2 regions of the Polaromonas sp. P1_H6 genome follow, and region 2 is predicted to be linked to the other one. Evidence: riboswitches for the same ligand, from Rfam matches in the RefSeq annotation. Region 2 holds a riboswitch; the other holds the start of a gene.
What was found. A riboswitch is a leader RNA that binds a small molecule or an ion and turns the genes downstream of it on or off. The one in region 2 is predicted to bind glycine.

Region 1: it holds a riboswitch for glycine, as region 2 does, so the genes downstream of both, AC1D1F_RS14000 (D-amino acid dehydrogenase) here and gcvT (glycine cleavage system aminomethyltransferase GcvT) in region 2, are expected to answer to the same signal.

What each region holds. Positions count from the first base shown of each region.
Region 1 is NZ_JBFUCN010000013.1:106,476-115,970, forward strand. It holds gene AC1D1F_RS13985 (alpha/beta fold hydrolase) at 1-537, shown strand, start outside; gene AC1D1F_RS13990 (thioredoxin domain-containing protein) at 534-1,016, shown strand; gene AC1D1F_RS13995 (GrpB family protein) at 1,031-1,564, shown strand; glycine riboswitch at 1,758-1,866, shown strand; gene AC1D1F_RS14000 (D-amino acid dehydrogenase) at 1,976-3,289, shown strand; gene AC1D1F_RS14005 (DUF1737 domain-containing protein) at 3,360-3,569, shown strand; gene AC1D1F_RS14010 (DinB family protein) at 3,566-4,093, shown strand; gene phnD (phosphate/phosphite/phosphonate ABC transporter substrate-binding protein) at 4,309-5,271, shown strand; gene AC1D1F_RS14020 (DAHL domain-containing protein) at 5,559-8,420, opposite strand; gene AC1D1F_RS14025 (cytochrome-c peroxidase) at 8,417-9,466, opposite strand.
Region 2 is NZ_JBFUCN010000026.1:35,770-45,264, reverse strand. It holds gene gcvP (aminomethyl-transferring glycine dehydrogenase) at 1-1,140, opposite strand, end outside; gene gcvH (glycine cleavage system protein GcvH) at 1,206-1,571, opposite strand; gene gcvT (glycine cleavage system aminomethyltransferase GcvT) at 1,610-2,773, opposite strand; glycine riboswitch at 2,813-2,914, opposite strand; glycine riboswitch at 2,936-3,049, opposite strand; gene AC1D1F_RS20130 (hypothetical protein) at 3,077-3,646, opposite strand; gene AC1D1F_RS20125 (TRAP transporter large permease) at 3,723-5,000, opposite strand; gene AC1D1F_RS20120 (TRAP transporter small permease) at 4,997-5,491, opposite strand; gene AC1D1F_RS20115 (TRAP transporter substrate-binding protein) at 5,622-6,593, opposite strand; gene denD (D-erythronate dehydrogenase) at 6,660-7,685, opposite strand; gene AC1D1F_RS20105 (TAXI family TRAP transporter solute-binding subunit) at 7,862-9,160, opposite strand; gene AC1D1F_RS20100 (TAXI family TRAP transporter solute-binding subunit) at 9,164-9,495, opposite strand, start outside.

The DNA of each region.
Region 1 (9,495 bases), on a different contig from region 2:
GAAGAGCTCCACGAGGTGACGCTGGCGGTGCATTCCTACGCGGGCATGATAGGCACGGCCGTGGCCGACCGCATGGGCGGGCGCCTCAAGCACCTGGTGTATGTCGATGCCGTGGTGCCGCAGCCGGGCGAAAGCTGGAGCAGCACACACGACGCGGCCACGCAGCAAAAGCGCATGGCGGGGGCGCAAGCCACAGCCAATTTCAGTTTTGCGCCGCCCGACCCGGAAGTGTTCGGCCTGCAGGGCGCGGACCACGACTGGGTGCAGCGCCGACAGACGCCGCACCCAGGCAACACCTACCAGGCGCCGCTGGATTTTGACGTGAAGCGCGTGGCGGCGGTGCCGCGCACCTTTGTGAGTTGCATAGCACCGGCGCTGGCGACCATTACGCCCAGCCGGCTGCGCGCGCGGGACCCGGCCTTCTGGGACGGCGCCTGGCTGCCGAATTCACGGGTGGTGGAACTGGCCACCGGCCATGACCCCATGGTGACCGAGCCGGCAGCGCTGGCGCACATCCTGCTGGAGTGCGCTGAATGAAGGCGGTGGGCCGGCGCGGTTTTACGGCGGCGCTGGCGGGCAGCCTGGCCTGGCCGCTGCAGGCCCAAGCCAAGGACAGCGCCCTGCCGGTGCCGGCCTCGCTGCCGGAGGCGGCCGGGCTGGCCGCCGCACGCGGCGAACCGCTGGTGCTGCTGGTCACCCTGCCCGGCTGCCCTTATTGCGAACTGGTGCGGCGCAATTACCTGCTGCCCGCGCGCAAGGAGACCGGGCTGGAGGCCTGGCAGCTCAACGTCACCGACAGCCACACGCCGCTGACGGGCTTTGACGGCAAGGCCACGACCGCGGCCGCGCAGGCCCGGACCTGGAAGGCGACTTTCACGCCCACGGTGCTCTTCCTGGGCCCGCAGGGGCAGAAGCTGGCCGAGCCGCTGGTGGGCGCGGCGATCCCGGATTTTTACGGAGCCTACCTGGACGAGCGACTGCTGCTGGCGCGCCGGGCGGTGGTGGCGCTGCGCTAGGGCCTGATAACGCCATGACGGACGCCGGGTCGCTGCAGGCCGCTATCCATGAGGAGGTGACGCTGCGGGCTTACGACCCGCGCTGGCCCGGCCTGTTCGAGGCCGAGCGCGAGCGGTTGCTGTCGCTGTTTCCCGATGATTTCATCGCCATTGAGCACATAGGCAGCACGGCCGTGCCGGGGCTGGTCGCCAAGCCGGTGATCGACATCCTGGCTGGTGTGGCCTCGATGGCGGCGGCCAGGGCGTTGGTGGCGCCGCTGTGCACGCAAGGCTATACGGCCTCCGCCGAATTTAATGCCACGCTGGTAAACCGCCAATGGCTGATGCGCTGGGCGAACGGGCACCGCACGCACCACCTGCACCTGGTGGTGCATGGCGGCGGGGTGTGGGCGCAGCGCCTGCGTTTTCGCGATGCGCTGAGGGCGGATGCCGCGCTGGCGGCGCGTTATGCGGCGCTCAAGGCCGACCTGGCGACCCGGTTCCCGAGCGACCGCGAGGCCTATACCGAGGGCAAGGCCGCGTTTGTGCGTTCGGTGTGTGAAGGCTGAACGCCACCCTACTAGCTACTATTAAGCCGCTGAATCAACCCGCTGGACCTGTACTGGATGACGGATTCGCGCTTGGCAACTGCGGCTTCGGTGGTAAATTCAAACCGTTCAAGCAGGAGAGCGCTGCCCCCAGGGGGCGGCCACCGAAGGCGCAAACTTCCATAATCGCTCAGGTCCCGTACTGCCCGGAAACACACAGCCGTCTGGAGAGACGCCGCATGCAAGGTGCGGCGCACCGAAGGAGCAAGGCCGTTGCGAAAGCAGCGGCTGAATCTCTCAGGTACCAAGGACAGTGGAAGCGGCCGCAAGCCTGTAATGGCCTGGCGGTTGCCATGATTCTTCTTTGACTCAAGCACCTCCAAGGCATTGCGCTTGCGCAACAGCCATTTCTGCTTGAAAAAAGGAATCGCCATGAAAGTCATGGTTTTGGGTGCGGGTGTCACGGGGGTCACGACGGCCTGGTATCTGGCGCAGCGCGGGCATGAGGTCACGGTGATTGAGCGGCGCGGCGCGGCCGCGATGGAAACCAGCTTTGCCAACGGCGGGCAGATTTCCGTGAGCCACGCGGAGCCCTGGGCCAACCCGGGCGCGCCGCTCAAGGTGCTGCAGTGGCTGGCGCGGGAAGACGCGCCGCTGCTGTTCCGGCTGCGGGCCGATGTGAACCAGTGGCTGTGGGGCCTGGAGTTTTTGCGCAACTGCACGCCGGCGCGCACCGCGCAAAACATCCGGCAGATCGTGAACCTGGGCATGTACAGCCGCGGCGCGCTGCAAAAACTGCGCGCCGAACTGGGCCTGCAGTACGACGCGAAGACCCAAGGCATCCTGCACTTCTACACCAGCCAGGCCGAGTACGACGCGGCGCAGGAGCCGGCGCGCATCATGCGCGAGCACGGCTGCGAACTGGACATGAAAACCGCCGACGAATGTGTGGCGATTGAGCCCGCGCTGGCGCAGTGCCGCGCCAGCATTGTGGGCGGCAGCATGACGCCCAGCGACGAGTCGGGCGACGCGCAGGCTTTTACCACCGCACTGGCCGCGCGCTGCGAGCAGGCAGGCGTGAAGTTTCTCTACAACACCAACATCCTGGATGTGCTGGCCAGCGGCGGGCAACTGGACGGCGTGCTGGTCGCCGGGGGCCACGGCGAGGCGGGCGGGCGCGTCGAGATGCTGAAGGCCGATGCCTATGTGATGTGCCTGGGCGCCTTCAGCGCGCCATGGGCGAAGCGGCTGGGACAGAGCCTGCGCATCTACCCGGCCAAGGGTTATTCGGTGACGCTGCCGGTGATCAACGAGGCGGCTTCCTACCAGGTGAGCCTGACGGACGACGAGTACAAGCTGGTGTTCTCGCGCTTCGGCAATCGCCTGCGCATCGCGGGCACGGCGGAACTCAACGGCTACAACACCGAGCTGAACCTGGTGCGCTGCAATGCCATCGTGCGCCGCGTGAAGCAGCTCTTCCCGGAGATGACGGACGGCGAAGGCGCGCAGTTCTGGACCGGGCTGCGGCCGGCGACGCCTAGCAACGTGCCTTACATCGGCAAGAGCAAAACCTCCAATCTGTTCCTCAACACGGGCCACGGCACGCTGGGCTGGACGCATGCCTGCGGCTCGGGCGCGGCGATTGCCGACATCGTGAGCGGGCGTGTGCCGGAAGTGGATTTTGCGTTCACCGGCATGCAATCGCCGGGCCGCCCTATGGCCCTGCCGGGCATGGCGAAGGCCTGAGGGCGGGCGCCCATGCAGCGTTTGAACGGACACGGTAATATCGCCCTCCGTTCATTCGCCGCCTGCCGCCATGACATCACCCACCACCACGCCGCCCGACGGCCTTCCCGCCTACCGCCTCCTCACGGGCCCGGATGACGCGAGTTTCTGCCACCGGGTCAGCGAGATGCTGGCGCTGGGCTACGAGCTTTACGGCTCGCCGACGGCGACCTTCAATGGCGAGAGGGTGATCGTGGCGCAGGCGCTGCTCTGGCCTTCGGTTCGGAGCGACAAGCCATGAGCGCTCCCTTGAATACCGCCACCCTGCAGGCGATGGCGAACTTCCCGAACCAGCTCGAGCAGTTTTACGCGGCCATTCCCGAAAGCCACAGCGACTGGACGCCTTCGTCGTGGGAGGGCATCCCGAGCGAGACCTTTTCGGCGCTGGGCCAGGTCTGCCATGTCAGGGACATCGAGATCGACGGCTACCATGTGCGGCTCCAGCGCACGCTTACCGAGACGAACCCGGTGCTGGCATCGCTGGATGGCTATGAGCTTGAGAAGGAGCGCCATTACGCAGCAGCCGACGCGCGGGAAGCCCTGGCGGCGTTCCGGGCGGCCCGCCTCAAAACGATGGCGATGCTGTCGGCTGTCACGCCGCTGCAGCTGGACCGCACGGCGGAATTCGAAGGCTACGGCGCCCTGACCTTGCGCAGCCTGGTGCACTACCTGTGCAGCCACGACCAGCAGCACCTGGCCGGCCTGCAGTGGCTGCTCGGCAAGATTGACGCGTCGCGCGCCGCGAGCGCCGGGCGAAATTTGTAACACCGGCCTTATCAGGAAAAGGGCTTTTCGCGCTACCTTGGTGCGCCCTTTTTCGGCGAAAAAACCACGGATCGCCCGGGGTATTCCCGCTTTATGTCCCTTCAGCGTCAGTCGGCTTGTAAGTAAAAGTTAACTTGGGCGCACACTGCTTGTACGGCTTCGTGGCCGTGCTGTCCGCGGTTGCGGTTCAAGCAATAACTTTTGGGATGAACGACATGATGACGGTTTATTGGCGTAATGCGGCGGTGCTGGCCGGCACAGCCCTGGCTCTGGGTTCCACCGTGGCGCAGACCGAGAACCCGCGTCCCCCCAAAACAAAAGCTGCCGCCGCGCCGGCAGCCGAAAAGTTTTCAGGCCCGCGCGAAAAAATGGTGGTGGCCATGCCCAAAACCTACGGCAAGACCGAAACCATGGCCTTGTGGGGCGACTACTTCAGCCACCTGTCGCGCTGCGCCAATGTGGAACTGCAGAACGCCCAGGGCGACTCGCTGGAGCGCACCAGCAACGTGGACATCCTGGGCGAGAAGGAGCTGATCGAGGCGCTTTCGACCGGCAAGGCCCAGATCGGGCAAGTGAACCCCGGCCTGGCCGCGCAGATGGTGACCGCCGGGCAGGCCGCGCCTTTCGCGGTGCCGGGCAACAAGGCGACGGGCCAGCGCAATTCCTACAAGCTGATCCTGATCACGCGCATCGACAGCCCGTACCGGGAACCCAGGGACCTGGTGGGCAAGAAGATCGCGCACACCACGCCGACCTCCAATTCGGGCAATCTGGCGCCGCGCGCGCTGTTCCCGGCCCTGGGCCTGACGCCGGACAAGGACTACGAGGTGGTTTTCTCCAACGGCCACGAGCGCTCGGTGACCGGCGTGATGCACGGCTTTTACCCCGCCGCGGCGGTGGCCAGCGATTTGTACCAGCGCATGGTCGTGAAGGGCGACGTCAAGGGGTCGAGCATACGCACGATCTGGGAAAGCCCGCCTTTCATGACGGAAACCTGGACCATGAACAAAGAGGTGTCGCCGGAGCTGCAGGCCCGGGTCAAGAAGTGCTCGTTCAGCTACAGCTTCTCGCCCACGCTGAAGAAGCAGCTGCCCGGCAACGACACTTTCCTGCCGATCAATTTCGACCGCGACTTCGCGACGGTGATGCAGGTCTACCGCTCCACGCAAAAGAAGTAGAGCCAGAAGTAGAGCCCCCACGCTCCCCCACTTCGTGTGGGTCGCTGCCCCCCGAGGGGGCCGCCCGCCTGTGGCCCGGCAAAGCCGGTTCCACGGCTCATGCTGGCTTGAAGAGCCCAACTCAACCGCTGCATTCGGCCCAGCAGGGGCCGCGGAACCGGCTTTGCCGGGCCGCTAGCGCCGTCCCCTGCAAGGGGAAAAGGGCTACACGAAGTGAGCCCGATAGGGGTGTGCCAATCTTTCGGCTTTGCCGGCCCCAGGCGCCGCCCCCTCGAGGGGGGAACAAGCTACACGCCAGTGAGCTTGGACGGGGGGGAGTCAATAGTCAGCAGCGGGTGCACCGTGCCCCACAGGCTTTCGTCAAGCACGCGCTGCAAGGTGCGCAGCAGCTGGTTGTTGGAGGTGTAGGCCTTCACCAGCACCGCTTCCACACGCTGGGTTTCCGTGGCGACCTCGTCGCTCGCGGAAAACACCACCACCGGCGGCGCGGGGTTCAGCGCCTCTATCGTGTCCAGCAGTTCCCAGCCTGAACCGTCTTTCAAAGTCAGGTCGAGCAGCACCAGGTCATAGTGGTGCTTGCCGAGCTGTTCGCGCGCCTCCTGCAGGCTGCCGGCAAATTCAAAGGTCGCGAAGTCCTGGGCGATGGTCGCGGCGATGCGCTGGATGTCCAGGTCGTCCTCGACATGCAGGATGCGCGGCCGGCCTTCGGCCATGTTGGCGATGGCGCGCTGCAGGCTCAGGATCAGCTTGTTTTCGTCGATGGGCTTTTCAAGCCAGGTCGACACCGCGAGCGGCTGGTTGTTGAATTCGAGTTCGCCGGCTTCGGCGTTGGCGGACACTACCACGATGGGCAGTTCCCGCGTGCGCTCTTCGAGGCGCAGCGCGCGGATCAGGCTGATGCCGTCCAGGTCCGGCAGGCCCAGGTCGACCGTCATGGCGGCGTAGGGCCGTTTCACCACTTGCTCCATGGCCTGCGCGGCGCGGTAGACCATGTCCGAATCGAATCCGCCCTTGTCGAGCATCAGGTTGATCAGGTGGGCGATGTCGGGGTCGTCCTCGCAGACCAGGATCAAGGGCCTGGGCGGCCCGCTGGCCTTGCTTCTGTTTGCATCGATGCTGGCTTCTTCCACCCGCGGCGCAAGTGCTTCGGGCAGCTCAAAATAGAAAACGGTTCCCACGCCGGTTTGCGAGGTGAAGCCCACGCTGCCGTTCATACGCTCGACAATGGCGCGCGAGATGTTCAGGCCCAAACCGGTGCCGCCCTTTTGCCGGGTGTCCGAGGTGTCGGCCTGCGAGAACTTCTGGAAGATGCGTTTGCGGAACTCTTCGGGAATGCCGGGACCGCTGTCGGCGACCTCGACCCGGATCCGCCCGCCGCTGCGCAGCAGCCTGACGTACACACAGGACTCCGCCGGTGAGAACTTCACGGCATTGGAGATCAGGTTGGTGAGGGCCTGGGTCATCCGGTCGCTGTCGACGCTGACCTTCACCGCATCGGCCTGGACGTCCAGGGCCAGCTTGACGTTGTGCTGGCCCGCAAAGCCTTCATTGGCCGTCAGGATCTGGGCCAGCAGGGGCTGCAGTTCCACGATCTGCAGGTCGAAACGCATCTTGCCGGACTCGATTTTCTCGCTGTCCAGGATGTCGTTGATCAGCCGGATGAGCCGCTCGCAATTGCTGGTGGCGATGCCGACGAGGTTCTTGGCCATGGGCGGCAGCTCCCCGGCCACGCCGCCGACGATCAGGCCCAGCGAGCCGCGTATGGAGGTCAAAGGCGTGCGCAGCTCATGGCTGACGGTGGAGACGAACTCGCTCTTCATGCGGTCTATGCGCTTGAGTTCGGTCACATCGGTGCCCAGCGAATAAAAACCGAGCACCTTGCCTTCGTCCTCGCCTTCGCCGTAGCGCGGAAAGTACTGCATGACGTAGTCGCGTTGCTTGCCGTCGGCGCTTTCCTGGGTGCGGTCATACTGCGCCGCGTAGCCGTCCAGGGCTTCCTCGATCTTGCCGCGCTCCTTTTCGTAGAGCTCGCGGCCCATCATCTCGCGCATGGTCTTGCCATGGATCTGCTCGCGCTTCAGGCCGAAGCGTTCCTCATAAGCGAGGTTATAGAACTGGAAGCGCTGCTCCGCGTCGATGTAGGCGATCAGGGCAGGCACGGTGTCGGTGATCTGGTGCAACTGCGTTTCACTGGCGTTCAGCGCGATGGTGCGCTCCTGCACGCGCTGCTCCAGGGTCTCATTGGCGCCCTGGAGTTCCTGGTTGACGCGCTGGATGGTGGAGTGGCTGCTGAGGAGGTCGACCGCCGCGTAGAGGAGCAGCGCCACCAGCACCGCCGAAAAAATCAGCAGGTAGCGACCATAACGCTCGCCTTCCGCCCCGGCCTGTTGCTGCTCGGCCGTCAAGGCATCGTTGGCCTCATCGAGCAGTTTTCCGGTCGGCGCCGCGGCAATGCCCACGAGGAGCTCATTGACTGTTTTCTGCTCGCGCAAAATGGTCTGGATATGCGCGCTGAAGATGCCCAGCCTGTCCCTGATGTCTGGCGGAAAAAGATGCAGGCCGCCTTCCAGCCGGCTTAGCTCGTCCCGTATCTCCGCGCCCCTGTCGCCGGTCGGGCTCTGGCTGTACAGCATGCTCGCGAGCAAAAGCCTGTTCACGCCCGCCGAGATCTGCTGAAACGCCGGCTGCGCGGCACCGCGGCCCGGCACTAGCGACTGCTTGACGTCTTCCGCCGCGGTGGGAAGAAAGGCCAGCGAGTTGCGCAGCACCGAGTTGTTGGATTTGAATTGCTCGATCAGGACGGCCTTGTCCTGGACGGCGCGTTGCAGCGCCGCCAGCTTGGCGGCCTGCGCGGGTGCATCGTGCTTGTGGGCCTCCGCTTCCGACCGGAGCTGCTCCATGAGCCGGGCCATCTCGCCCTGGTTGTCGGCCAGCGCATCGTAGTGCGTGTTGATGCCTATCCTGGACTTCAGCACGTCCAGCTCCCATTGCGCGTCAAGCTGCTTCAGGTGGCGCAGCACGGCGATATCCTCAAAGTAATGCGACTCGTCGAAGCTCTGGGTTTTAGCGTACAGAAACACCAGGATGGACAGCAGCACGGCAGTGACCGCCGCCATCGGCAGCCAGGCCAGTCGATTCGGTTTTTTCACGGTTTGACGTCCAGTTCACCGGTGAGGGTGTTGAGGAAACGGATGATGGCCTCCTTGTCCTCTTTGGAGGCGACGCGGCCGAGCTGGTAGCGGAACATGATGTCGACGGCCTCGTCCAGGGTTTTCGCCGAGGCATCGTGGAAGTAAGGCGCGGTGAGCGCGATATTGCGCAGGCTGGGCACCTTGAAGACGTATTTGTCGCTTTCGACCTTGGTGACGAGGTAGCGGCCCAGATCGGCTTCCGTGGGATTGCCGCGCTTGGCGAAGTAGTCGCCCATGACGCCGAATTTCTGGAACATATTGCCGCCCACGTTGACGCCCTGGTGGCAAGCGACGCAGCCGTACTGCTTGAACTTCGCATAGCCGGCTTTCTCGGGCGCGGAGATCGCATTGGGGTCGCCGCGCAGGTATTTGTCAAAGCGCGAGTTGGGGGTGATCAGGGTGCGCTCGAAAGTGGCGATCGCGTTCTGGATGTTCACCTTGGTGACGCCGTCCTTGTAGGCGGCGGCGAATGCGCTCTTGTATTTGGGGTCCTGCGACACCTTCTGGACCACCTCTTCCCACTTCGAGCCCATCTCGACCGGGTTCTGCATGACATGGTCGGCCTGGGCTTCCAGCGACTCGGCGCGGCCGTTCCAGAACTGCTTGAAATTGAGCGCGGCGTTGAGCACCGTGGGGGCGTTGACGCTGGTGAGCCCGCCGTTGAGCCCCACCGAACGATCACGCCCGTCACCGCCGCCCTTGCTGATGTCGTGGCAGCTGGCGCAGGACACGCGGCCGTTGCCGGACAGGCGCGTATCGCGAAACAGCTGCCGACCGATTTCGGCGCGGGCCGGGTCCTGCTTCAGCGTCAGCGGGACCGGCTGTATGGGCTCATCGAGCAGAGGCGCCGCAGTGGCGGCGTGGGATGCGCAGAGCACCGCGGCCGCCAGCAGAAGTCCCGCCAGGCCGGAAGCCCTTGCGGCCGCGTGTGCGCTTGCCTGCTGAAGCGGCGCCCATGGCCCGCCGCGATAGCCGCGCGCCAACATCCCTGTTGTTGTTTTCACGGCTGCTGTCCTCCTGATCGTTGCTGCAA
Region 2 (9,495 bases):
GCGCACAAAGACGGCGGTGTAGGCCGCCACGCGTTCGGCGATGCGCTTCAAGCCTTGCGGGCCGTGGTAGACCGCGTACATGCTGGCGATGACGGCCGGCAGCACCTGCGCGGTGCAGATGTTGGAGGTGGCTTTTTCGCGGCGGATGTGCTGCTCGCGCGTCTGCAGCGCGAGGCGGTAGGTCGGGTTGCCGTGGCTGTCGACGCTGACGCCGACCAGGCGGCCCGGCAGCGAGCGCTTGAACTCGTCGCGGCAGGCCAGGTAGGCCGCGTGCGGCCCGCCGTTGCCCATGGGCATGCCGAAACGCTGGGTGTTGCCCAGCACGATGTCGGCGTCCCATTCACCGGGCGGGGTGAGCAGCGTGAGCGCCAGCAGGTCGGCTGCGACGCACAGGGCCGCGCCGTCGACGTGGGCCTGGCCCGCGAGCGGACGCAGGTCGTGGATGCTGCCGGTGGTGGCCGGGTACTGGGCCAGCACGCCGAAGTAGTCGCCCTCGGCCATCAGCAGGGGCAGGGTGGCCGACGCCGTGCTGACCTTGACCTCGATGCCCAGCGGCTTGGCGCGGGTCTGGATCACTTCAATCGTCTGCGGATGGCAGTCGCCGGCCACGATGAAGACATTACTCTTGCTTTTGACACTGCGTTTGGCCAAGGTCATGGCTTCGGCGGCGGCGGTAGCCTCGTCGAGCATGGAGGCGTTGGCGATCGGCATGCCGGTCAGGTCGCAGACCATGGTCTGGAAGTTGATCAGCGCCTCCATGCGGCCCTGCGAAATCTCGGCCTGGTAAGGCGTGTAAGCCGTGTACCAGGCGGGGTTCTCGAGGATGTTGCGCAGGATCACGCCCGGCGTGCAGGTGCCGTAGTAGCCCTGGCCGATGAAGTTCTTGAACACCTGGTTCTTGGCCGCGATGGCTTTCAGCTGCTTGAGCGCGGCGGCTTCCGTGACCGGGGCCGGGATGGCCATGGGCGTGCTGCGCGCGATGGAGCGCGGAACGATGCCTTCGACCAGCTCGCGGCGCGAGGCCGAGCCCACGATGCTGAGCATGTGGACTTCGTCGGTCTCGTCAATGCCGATGTGGCGCGCGATGAATTCGGAAGGGTTTTCAAGGTCGCCCAGGGGCTTGGCGGTTTGCATCAACATGTCGGGTCCCGTGTCAGGCTTGGCAGCCAGGAGTCAGAAAACAGAGAAAAAAGATCGGAAAAAAATCAGGCCGAGAAGGCGGTGTAGCGGGTCTCGTCCATCAGCGCGTTGAGCTGCGATGGGTCGGACAGCTTGATCTTGAAGAACCAGCCGGCGCCCATGGGGTCGCTGTTGGCCAGGGACGGGTCGTCCTTCAGGGCTTCATTGATGGCGGTCACTTCGCCGCTCACAGGCATGTAGACGTCGGCGGCGGCCTTGACCGACTCGACGACGCCGGCGGTTTCCTTTTGCGCGAAGGTCGTGCCCACGGCTGGGAGGTCCACAAACACCACGTCGCCCAGCGCGTCCTGCGCATGCACGGTGATGCCGACGGTGGCGATGTCGCCCTCAATCTTGAGCCATTCGTGGTCTTCGGTGTATTTGACGGTCATGAGAATCTCCAGGGGTTAAGGGGTGGGGATGGCAGGGGTCAGCCGCGGAAGTAGCGGTTGGGGACAAAAGGCATGGCCGCGACTTCCATGGGCACGGGCTTGCCGCGCACGATGGCGTTGATGCGCGTGCCCAGGGCGGCGAATTCGGGCTTCACATAGCCCATGGCGACCGGCTGGTTGATCGTGGGGCCCAGCAGGCCGCTGGTGACTTCGCCTATTGAAGCGCCGTCGGTGCTTTGCAGTTCGGTGTGGTCGCGCACGGGCACGCGCTCCAGCGCCACCAGGCCCACACGCTTGCGGGCCAGCGTGGCGGGGTCGGCCAGCTGCGCCAGGATTTTGTCCGCGCCCGGGAAGCCGCCCGCGCGCGCGCCGCCGGTGCGCCGCACTTTTTGCATGGCCCAGTTGAGGTTGGCTTCGATCGGCGTGGTCGTTGTGTCGATGTCGTTGCCGTAGAGGCACAGGCCCGCTTCCAGGCGCAGCGAGTTGCGTGCGCCCAGGCCTATGGGCTTGACCTCGGGCTGGGCCAGCAGCGCGCGTGCCAGCGTTTCGGCCTGCGAGGCGTGCACGGAGATTTCAAAGCCGTCTTCGCCGGTGTAGCCGCTGCGCGTGAGGAAGCAGTCGCAGCCGGCGACGCTGAAGCGCCCGCCGGTCATGAACACCAGTTTTTCGACACCGGGCGCCAGGCGCTGCAGCGCGTTGACGGCCTGCGGGCCTTGCAGGGCCAGGAGCGCCATCTCGGGCATGGGAATGACTTCGCAGCGCGAGCCGATTTTGGCCTGGATGTGCGCGATGTCTCCCACCTTGCAGGCGCCGTTGACGATGACGAAGAGGTCGCCGCCGTTGGCGTAATCGCGGTTGAAGAACATCAGGTCGTCGATGATGCCGCCCTCGTCATTGAGCAGCAGGCCGTAGCGCTGCTTGCCGGCGGGCAGGTCGATCACGTCGACCGGGATCAGCGATTCGAGCGCCGCCGCGGCATCGGCGCCCACCAGGCGCAACTGGCCCATGTGGGACACGTCGAAGAGGCCGGCGGCCTGGCGCGTGTGGAGGTGCTCGGCCATCAGGCCCGCGGGATATTGCACCGGCATGGAATAGCCCGCGAAGGGCACCATGCGCGCGCCGAGCTCCACATGCAGCTCGTGCAGAGGTGTTTTCAGCAGGGTTTCAGGGGCGGCAGCGGAAGAGGTGGACGAATCGGACAAGGCATTCTCCGGGGGGCAAACAGGTTCTAAATCCATGAGCTTGCCCCTGCTGTCCACTTTACCTGAGAGATTCACCCGGCGATGCGGGCTTGCTCCTTCGGTGGGCCGCTTTGAAAACGGCCTCTCTCCAGTAGGGAACGCCTTGCCGCGTGGTGCGCCGCAGGGCGGTTGCCAGTCCTTTTGCCTGAGCGTTCAGTGCACCAAAAAGGGTTGCCCCGGGGTGTACGTGCGCCTTCGGCGGTTTTCGCGCGGAAAACTCTCTCCTGACCCCGTCGAGTGTAACGGATGCTGCCGTCGGCCCGGTCAGGCCGCCTGGTGCTGCGGCAGCAGCATGGCGATGCGCTCGCTGATGGAGTCGGCACGCTCGTGGCCCGCGATTTTTTCGATTTCTTCGATCATTTCGCGCGAGGCCGCCAGCATGCTGTCGCGGTCCTTGGCGTTGCGCAGCGCTTCGCGGAAGCGCTCGGCCATCACCGGGTCGCGCCGGGCGAACATGCGCTCGCAGATGTCGAAGAGGAACATGCGGGTGGTGGCGAGTGAGCGTTTGCCTTCAAACTGGTCGGCCGAAACCTGGATGGCCTGTGTGGTTTCGGGGCTCGGGAAATTTTGCAGCTGGGCCGGCGTGGGTTTGGGGACGGGCACCGGTGCAGGCACTGCGGCGGGCGGGGAGGTTTTGCCCGGGTGCGCTTCCAGAAAGCCTTCGCGCAACAGCCGCAGGGCGATGGCCTCGCCGTCGCCGTCGAACAGCGGGCGGAAGTCCTGGGCTGACTTGCTGCCGTCGGCCATCAGCAGCAAGGTGCGCTCGCGCTGGCCTAGCGTTCTCACGCCGGGCTTGAGCTCGGCGCGGGCACGGTCGGTTTTGTGGAGCTGCATGGATTTCATCCTGAAATGAAAGCCTGAGCATTACCTCCATAGATGACAAAGGCGTGAAACCCAGCCTGAAAAAAAGCTATTTGGCGTAGACCAGGTCGCGCAGGCCGAGCGAGAGTTGCGGTACGTAAGTGATCACCATCAGGCAGACCAGTATGACCCCTACAAAGGGCAGCAGGTGCGTCACGATGCGGTCCAGCGATATCCTGGCGACGGTGCAGGCCGCGAACAGGTTCACGCCGAAAGGCGGCGTGATCATGCCGAGCGCGAGGTTGACCACCATCACCAGGCCGAAGTGCACCGGGTCGATGCCGAAGTGCACCGCCACCGGCGCCAGGATGGGCGCCAGCACAATGATGGCGGCGCTGGTCTCGATGAACATGCCGATGATGAACAGCGCCGCGTTGACGCCCAGCAGGAAGAGGGCGGGCGACTTCAGCACCTCCTGCAGCCAGTGGCCTATGGCGTCCGGCACGCCGGCGCGGGTGATCAGGAAGGCGAACAGCCCGGCGTTGGCGATGATGAACATGATTACCGCGCTGGAAATCACCGACTTGCGCAAGATGACATACAGGTCCGCCAGCTTGATCTCACGGTAGATCACGATGCCGACGACCAGGGCGTAGAAGACCGCCACCGCCGAGGCTTCGGTCGGCGTGAAAATCCCACCGTAAATGCCGCCCAGGATGATCACCGGCATCAGTAGCGCCCAGCCGGCCTGCCAGGTCGCCTTGCCGAAACTCAGGCGGCCGTCGCCATCCTGTTTGCCCCAGCCCTTCCAGCGGCAGTACAGGTGCACAAACAGCATCAGCGCGAAGCCTATCAGCAGCCCCGGGCCGAAGCCAGCGATGAACAGTTCGCCAATGGAGACCTCTGCGCTCACGCCGTAGAGGATCATGGGGATGGACGGCGGGATGATCACGCCCAGCTCCGCGCTGGTGGCCTGCAGGGCCGCGGCGTAGGCCGTGGGGTAGCCGTGCTTGATGAGCGCCGGTATCAGGATGGCGCCTATGGCAAAGGTGGTGGCCACGGACGAGCCGGAGACGGCCGCGAAAATCATGCAGGTCAGCACGCAGGTCATGGGCAGGCCGCCCTGGACGCCGCCGACGATGCTTTTGGCGAACTCGACCAGCCGGCGCGAGATGCCGCCGGTTTCCATCAGGTTGCCGGCCAGGATGAAGAAGGGGATCGCGGCCAGCGGGAATTTGTTGATCGAGGAGAACATCTCCTTGACGGAGATCAGCATGTTGGCATTGGACGCCTGGATGCCGAAGATGGAGGCCAGGCCGATGGACACGGCCACGGAAACGGTGAGCGCAAAGCACAGCACCATCGTTGAAATCATCACCGCGGTCATTGCGCCGTCTCCAGTTCGTTGCGTTGGGGATCCAGCAGGTTGCCGATGATGCCGATCACGCAGAACATGCCGCCCACGGGCATGGCCACATAGCCCCAGAACATCGAGACGGACTCCAGACCGGCCATGGACTGCACGCGGCCGCGCAGCGAATAATCCCAACCCCACCAGACGATGACGGCGATCAGCGCCAGGGCGGCCAGGCACACCAGCCAATCCAGTACGCGCCGGATGCGCGGTGGGCTCCAGCGGTAAAGCACGTCCACGCTGACCATGGCGCCCTGCCGGAAGGCCATGGGGATGCCCATGAACACCATCCAGATCAGGCTCAGGCGGATCAGGATTTCGCTCCACTCGGCGGGCTGTTCAAGCACGAAGCGGGTGACGATCTGGAACATGCCGAGCGCCGAGGCGATGACCAGCATCAGGCAGGCCACCAGCATGGAGAAGCCGGTGGTCCAGCGTTCAAATGTGAGGAAGGCTTGTTTCATGAGGTGCGATAGAGAAGGGGGAAGAGCCGGTGCATGGAAAGCGCCCGCCAGTACGATGCCTGCGGGCGCGTTCGGTGAAAAAAAAGTGCGCAGGCCGGGCAGGGAAGCCTGCGGCCCGCGTGCCTTGCACTTACTTGTAGTTCCGGATCGCGTCGATGTTTGCCTTGCCGAACTGCTTCTCGAAATCGGCATTGACGGGTGCCAGCATGGCCACGAATTTGGACTTGTCGACGTTCTCGATCACGGTCATGCCCTTGGCGCGCAGCTCGGCCACGCCGTTGGCATCGTCCTGGTCGACGCGCGCGCGGTTGACCTTGGTGGCCTCCTTGGCCGCATCGACGAAGGCGGTCTTGTCGGCGGCGCTGAGCTTGTCGAAGGCCGCCTTGTTCATCACAAAAATGCAGGGCGAATAAACGTGGCCGGTCAGCGACAGGTGTTTCTGCACCTGGTCGAACTTGGCGGACATGATCACCGACAGCGGGTTCTCCTGGCCGTCGACCGTGCCTTGCTGCAGCGCGGTGAACACCTCAGGAAACGCCATCGGCGTGGTGATGATGCCCAGGCCCTTGTAGGCCGCGATGTGCACGGGGTTTTCCATGGTGCGCATCTTCAGGCCCTTGAGGTCTTCGGGCAGCTTCACGTCGCGTTTGCTGTTGGTCATGTGGCGAAAGCCGTTTTCGGCCCAGGCCAGCGCCTTGAAGCCTTTGGCGTCGAACTTGGTCAGCAGGTCCTGGCCGATAGGGCCGTCGAGTACCGCGCGCGCATGCGCCTTGTCGCGAAACAGAAAGGGTACGTCGAGGATTTTGGTCTCGGGCACGAAGTTGGGTATCGGGCCGGTGGACGAGAAAGCCAGCTCCTGGGTTCCCAGCTGCACGGCTTCAATCGATTCGCGTTCGCCGCCCAGTGCGCCGTTGTAAAAGGTCTGGACCTTGTAGCGGCCAGCCGTGCGTTTTTCGACCTCCTTGGCAAAGGTGTCGATGGCCACGCCCTGGTGCGAATTCTGCGCCGTGGAAATGCTGATCCGCATGGTGGTCTGCGCGTTCGCCGCCGCGATGAAACCCAGGCCCAAAGCCATGCCGACCAGCAGTTTTGAAATTTTCATGGTGTCTCCAAAATAATCGTTGTTCAGAAAATCCGCGATGACGGCGCCCGGCCGTATGCACACCTATTATTGCGTCGCTACCTTGGGCGCAGTGCGCGGGTTTTCGCTTAAATAGGCCGCAATAATGCTGTCAAAGTCGGGGTCGGGCAAGAGTCCCAGTCCCCGGGCCCGGCCCGCATCGATGACCGCCGGCCAGTTGGCCACGATGTTGGCGATGGCAGGGTCCGGCGTCCAGTCGATGAGGCCGGCGGCCTCTTTGCCCGCCACGCGCGCCAGCGCCGCGGCCATCTCGCCCACCGTGGTCTTCAGCGCCGGCAGGTTGATCGCCGTGCGCGCACCCCACTCGGCATCACCGGCCTCCGCCGCGCGTACCAGTCCTTCAATCGTTCGCGCCGGCGAGGCCAAGGCCACGGCCGTTTCGCGCGGCACCGGGCAGGCCGCGCGCTGGCCCGCCAGCGGCTCACGGATCATGCCGCTCAAGAAGCTCGAGGCCGCGCCGTTGGGCTTGCCGGGCCGCACGCTGACCGTCATCAGCCGCACGTTGCGCCCGCGTATGAAACCCTTGCGCGCGTAGTCCGCCACCAGTTGCTCGCCGATGAATTTCTGGATGCCGTAGCTGTTCTGCGGCGTGGGCAGCGTCCTGTCGTCGATCACCGGCGGCAGGGGCTGCGCGGGCGAATTGCCGAACACCGCGAGCGAACTCGCGAACACCACGGTGGGCGAGCTGCCCAGCTTGCGGCAGGCCTGCAGCAGCGCGCGCGTGGCGTCGACATTGCTGCGCATGCCGAGGTCGAAGTCGGCTTCGCATTCGCCGCTGACGGCAGCGGCCAGGTGAAAGACCAGCGCGTCGTCGGCGCGCACCACCTGTGATGCTGTGTCGCTGGTTTCGAGGAGTTGGTTAAGGTCGCCGACCACCGCACGAATCCGCGAATCCGCCGCCAGCGCCGCGGGCGGTGCAACTCGGTCGATCAATGTGATGGTCTGGATGATTTTCGGCGCGCCGCCCGCAAGAGAAAGTTTCCCCTGTTCGAGTAGCTGCCGTGCCAGCCTGGCACCCAGGAATCCGGCGCCGCCGGTAATAACGATGTTCATGTATCTTTTGTCTCCGTACTCTCTGTTTTATTCACCGCGGTTTGCTGCCGGGCGCGCCGCACAGTTTAGGTTTTTTCCTTCATCTGCGTAAATCTGCGTAATCTGCGGATAAAGAATTTCATCCACAGATTACGCAGATTAAAACAAGACGCCTGTGGATATGCCGGTACCAAGTCTTACCGCGACCTGAGCTTGAGCAACCGATCACGCGCGGCCGCCAGGTGTTCACGCAAGGTGTACCAGCGCTCCGAGAACTCATCGGGCAAATCCAGCGCCACCACCTGGCGCTCGATGTTGTCCAGCCGCTCCAGCAACTGCCGCAGCGCCATCGGGTTGTCGGCGGCGACTTCGTCCATGTCGTTTTCCAGGAACTTCAGGTCGCCGTAAAAATGATTGAGCGCCGAGCTGATGCGCCAGTCGAACAGCTTTGGAATCCACGCCAGCATCAGCAGGGCGATGGCCAGGATGGGCCCGATGGCATAGAACACCAGTTCCGCGTACTGCGCCGTGCGGTAGGGCAGCAGGGTTTCCATCCAGGGGCGGGCGCCCAGGCTGTAGGCGCGGGCCGTGGGGGACAGCGGGAAGTCGCTGCCGCGAAAGCTCGGGAACTGGCCGTGGCGCTGCAGGAAGTTGGGTATCTCGTGGATCTCGACGGCGGCGTCGAGCAGGGCGCGCTGCAGGGCCGGGTGCACGTCGGGCCGTACCAGCAGGTGGGTTTGCAGGCTCATCAGCGTGAGGTCTTTGGGCGGGATGTCGCCGCGCAGCTCGATCGCGCCTTGCGGCAGCAGCAGCGGCTGCAGGCGCGGGTTCTGGGCGGCCAGCGCGCCGGCGTGTTCGGCGCCCAGCAGCAGGATGCCGCTGCTGCGTGTCAGCAGCTGCACGGCCTGCGAGTCGTCACCGGCCGCCTGGAACACCAGGTCGACCTTGCCGTCCATTAGCGCATTGGCGGCAGCTACGCCGGTGGCATTGTCGAACTGGACGTCCGCGGGCCGCACGCCGGCGTGCGCCAGCATCAGCCTGGCCGCGATGAAGGACGAGGACGAAGCCGGCCCCGCCGCGATGCGCAGGCCCCTGGCCTGCGCCAGCGACGAGGGCCCGCCGGTGGTGGAAAAAATCCATACCGGCTCCTGGCCGACGACGGCCAGCGCCTGCACGGGGGTGTCGGCGTTCGCGTAGATGCCGTGGGCAAAGCCTATGCTGGTGGTCTCACTCGTCCGCGTCAGCCGGTCCAGCGAGCCTTTCTGCGTGTCCGAATACACGACCTCGGCGCGAACGCCTGTGCGCTCGAGCTGCTCGGCGTAGCGCTGCGCCAGCATCGAATAACCGTCTTGCGGCGAGCCTGCACTTATCACCACTTCGGCGGGCGGCAGCACCTTCCATTGGGTGGCGGACCACCACAAGGCCAGCGCCGCGCACAGCAGCACGGGTACGTAGAACAGCCACCAGCGCCGGCGGTAAAGCAGCAGCAGCTTCATCGCTTACCGCCCCCTCATCCGGTAAAGCCGCTGGCGCACGAACTCGATGTGCTGGTGCAGCGTGTAGCAGCGCGCCATCAGGTCGCGCGGCGTGGCAAAAGCCATCATGGCCTTGTCGATGCCGTTCAGGCGGATCAGGAAACGTGTCAGGTCCAGTCCCGAGAGCGATTCCTGGCCCAGGTCGTTCTCAATGAACTTGAGCTCGCCATACCAGCGGTTGACCCGGCTTTCCAGAACCCAGCGCAGGTAGGCCGGGACCAGCCGCATCAGCCACAGGGCCAGCAATGCCAGCGGCAGCACGATCAGCAGGATGCGCTCGGTGACCTGCGCCCACC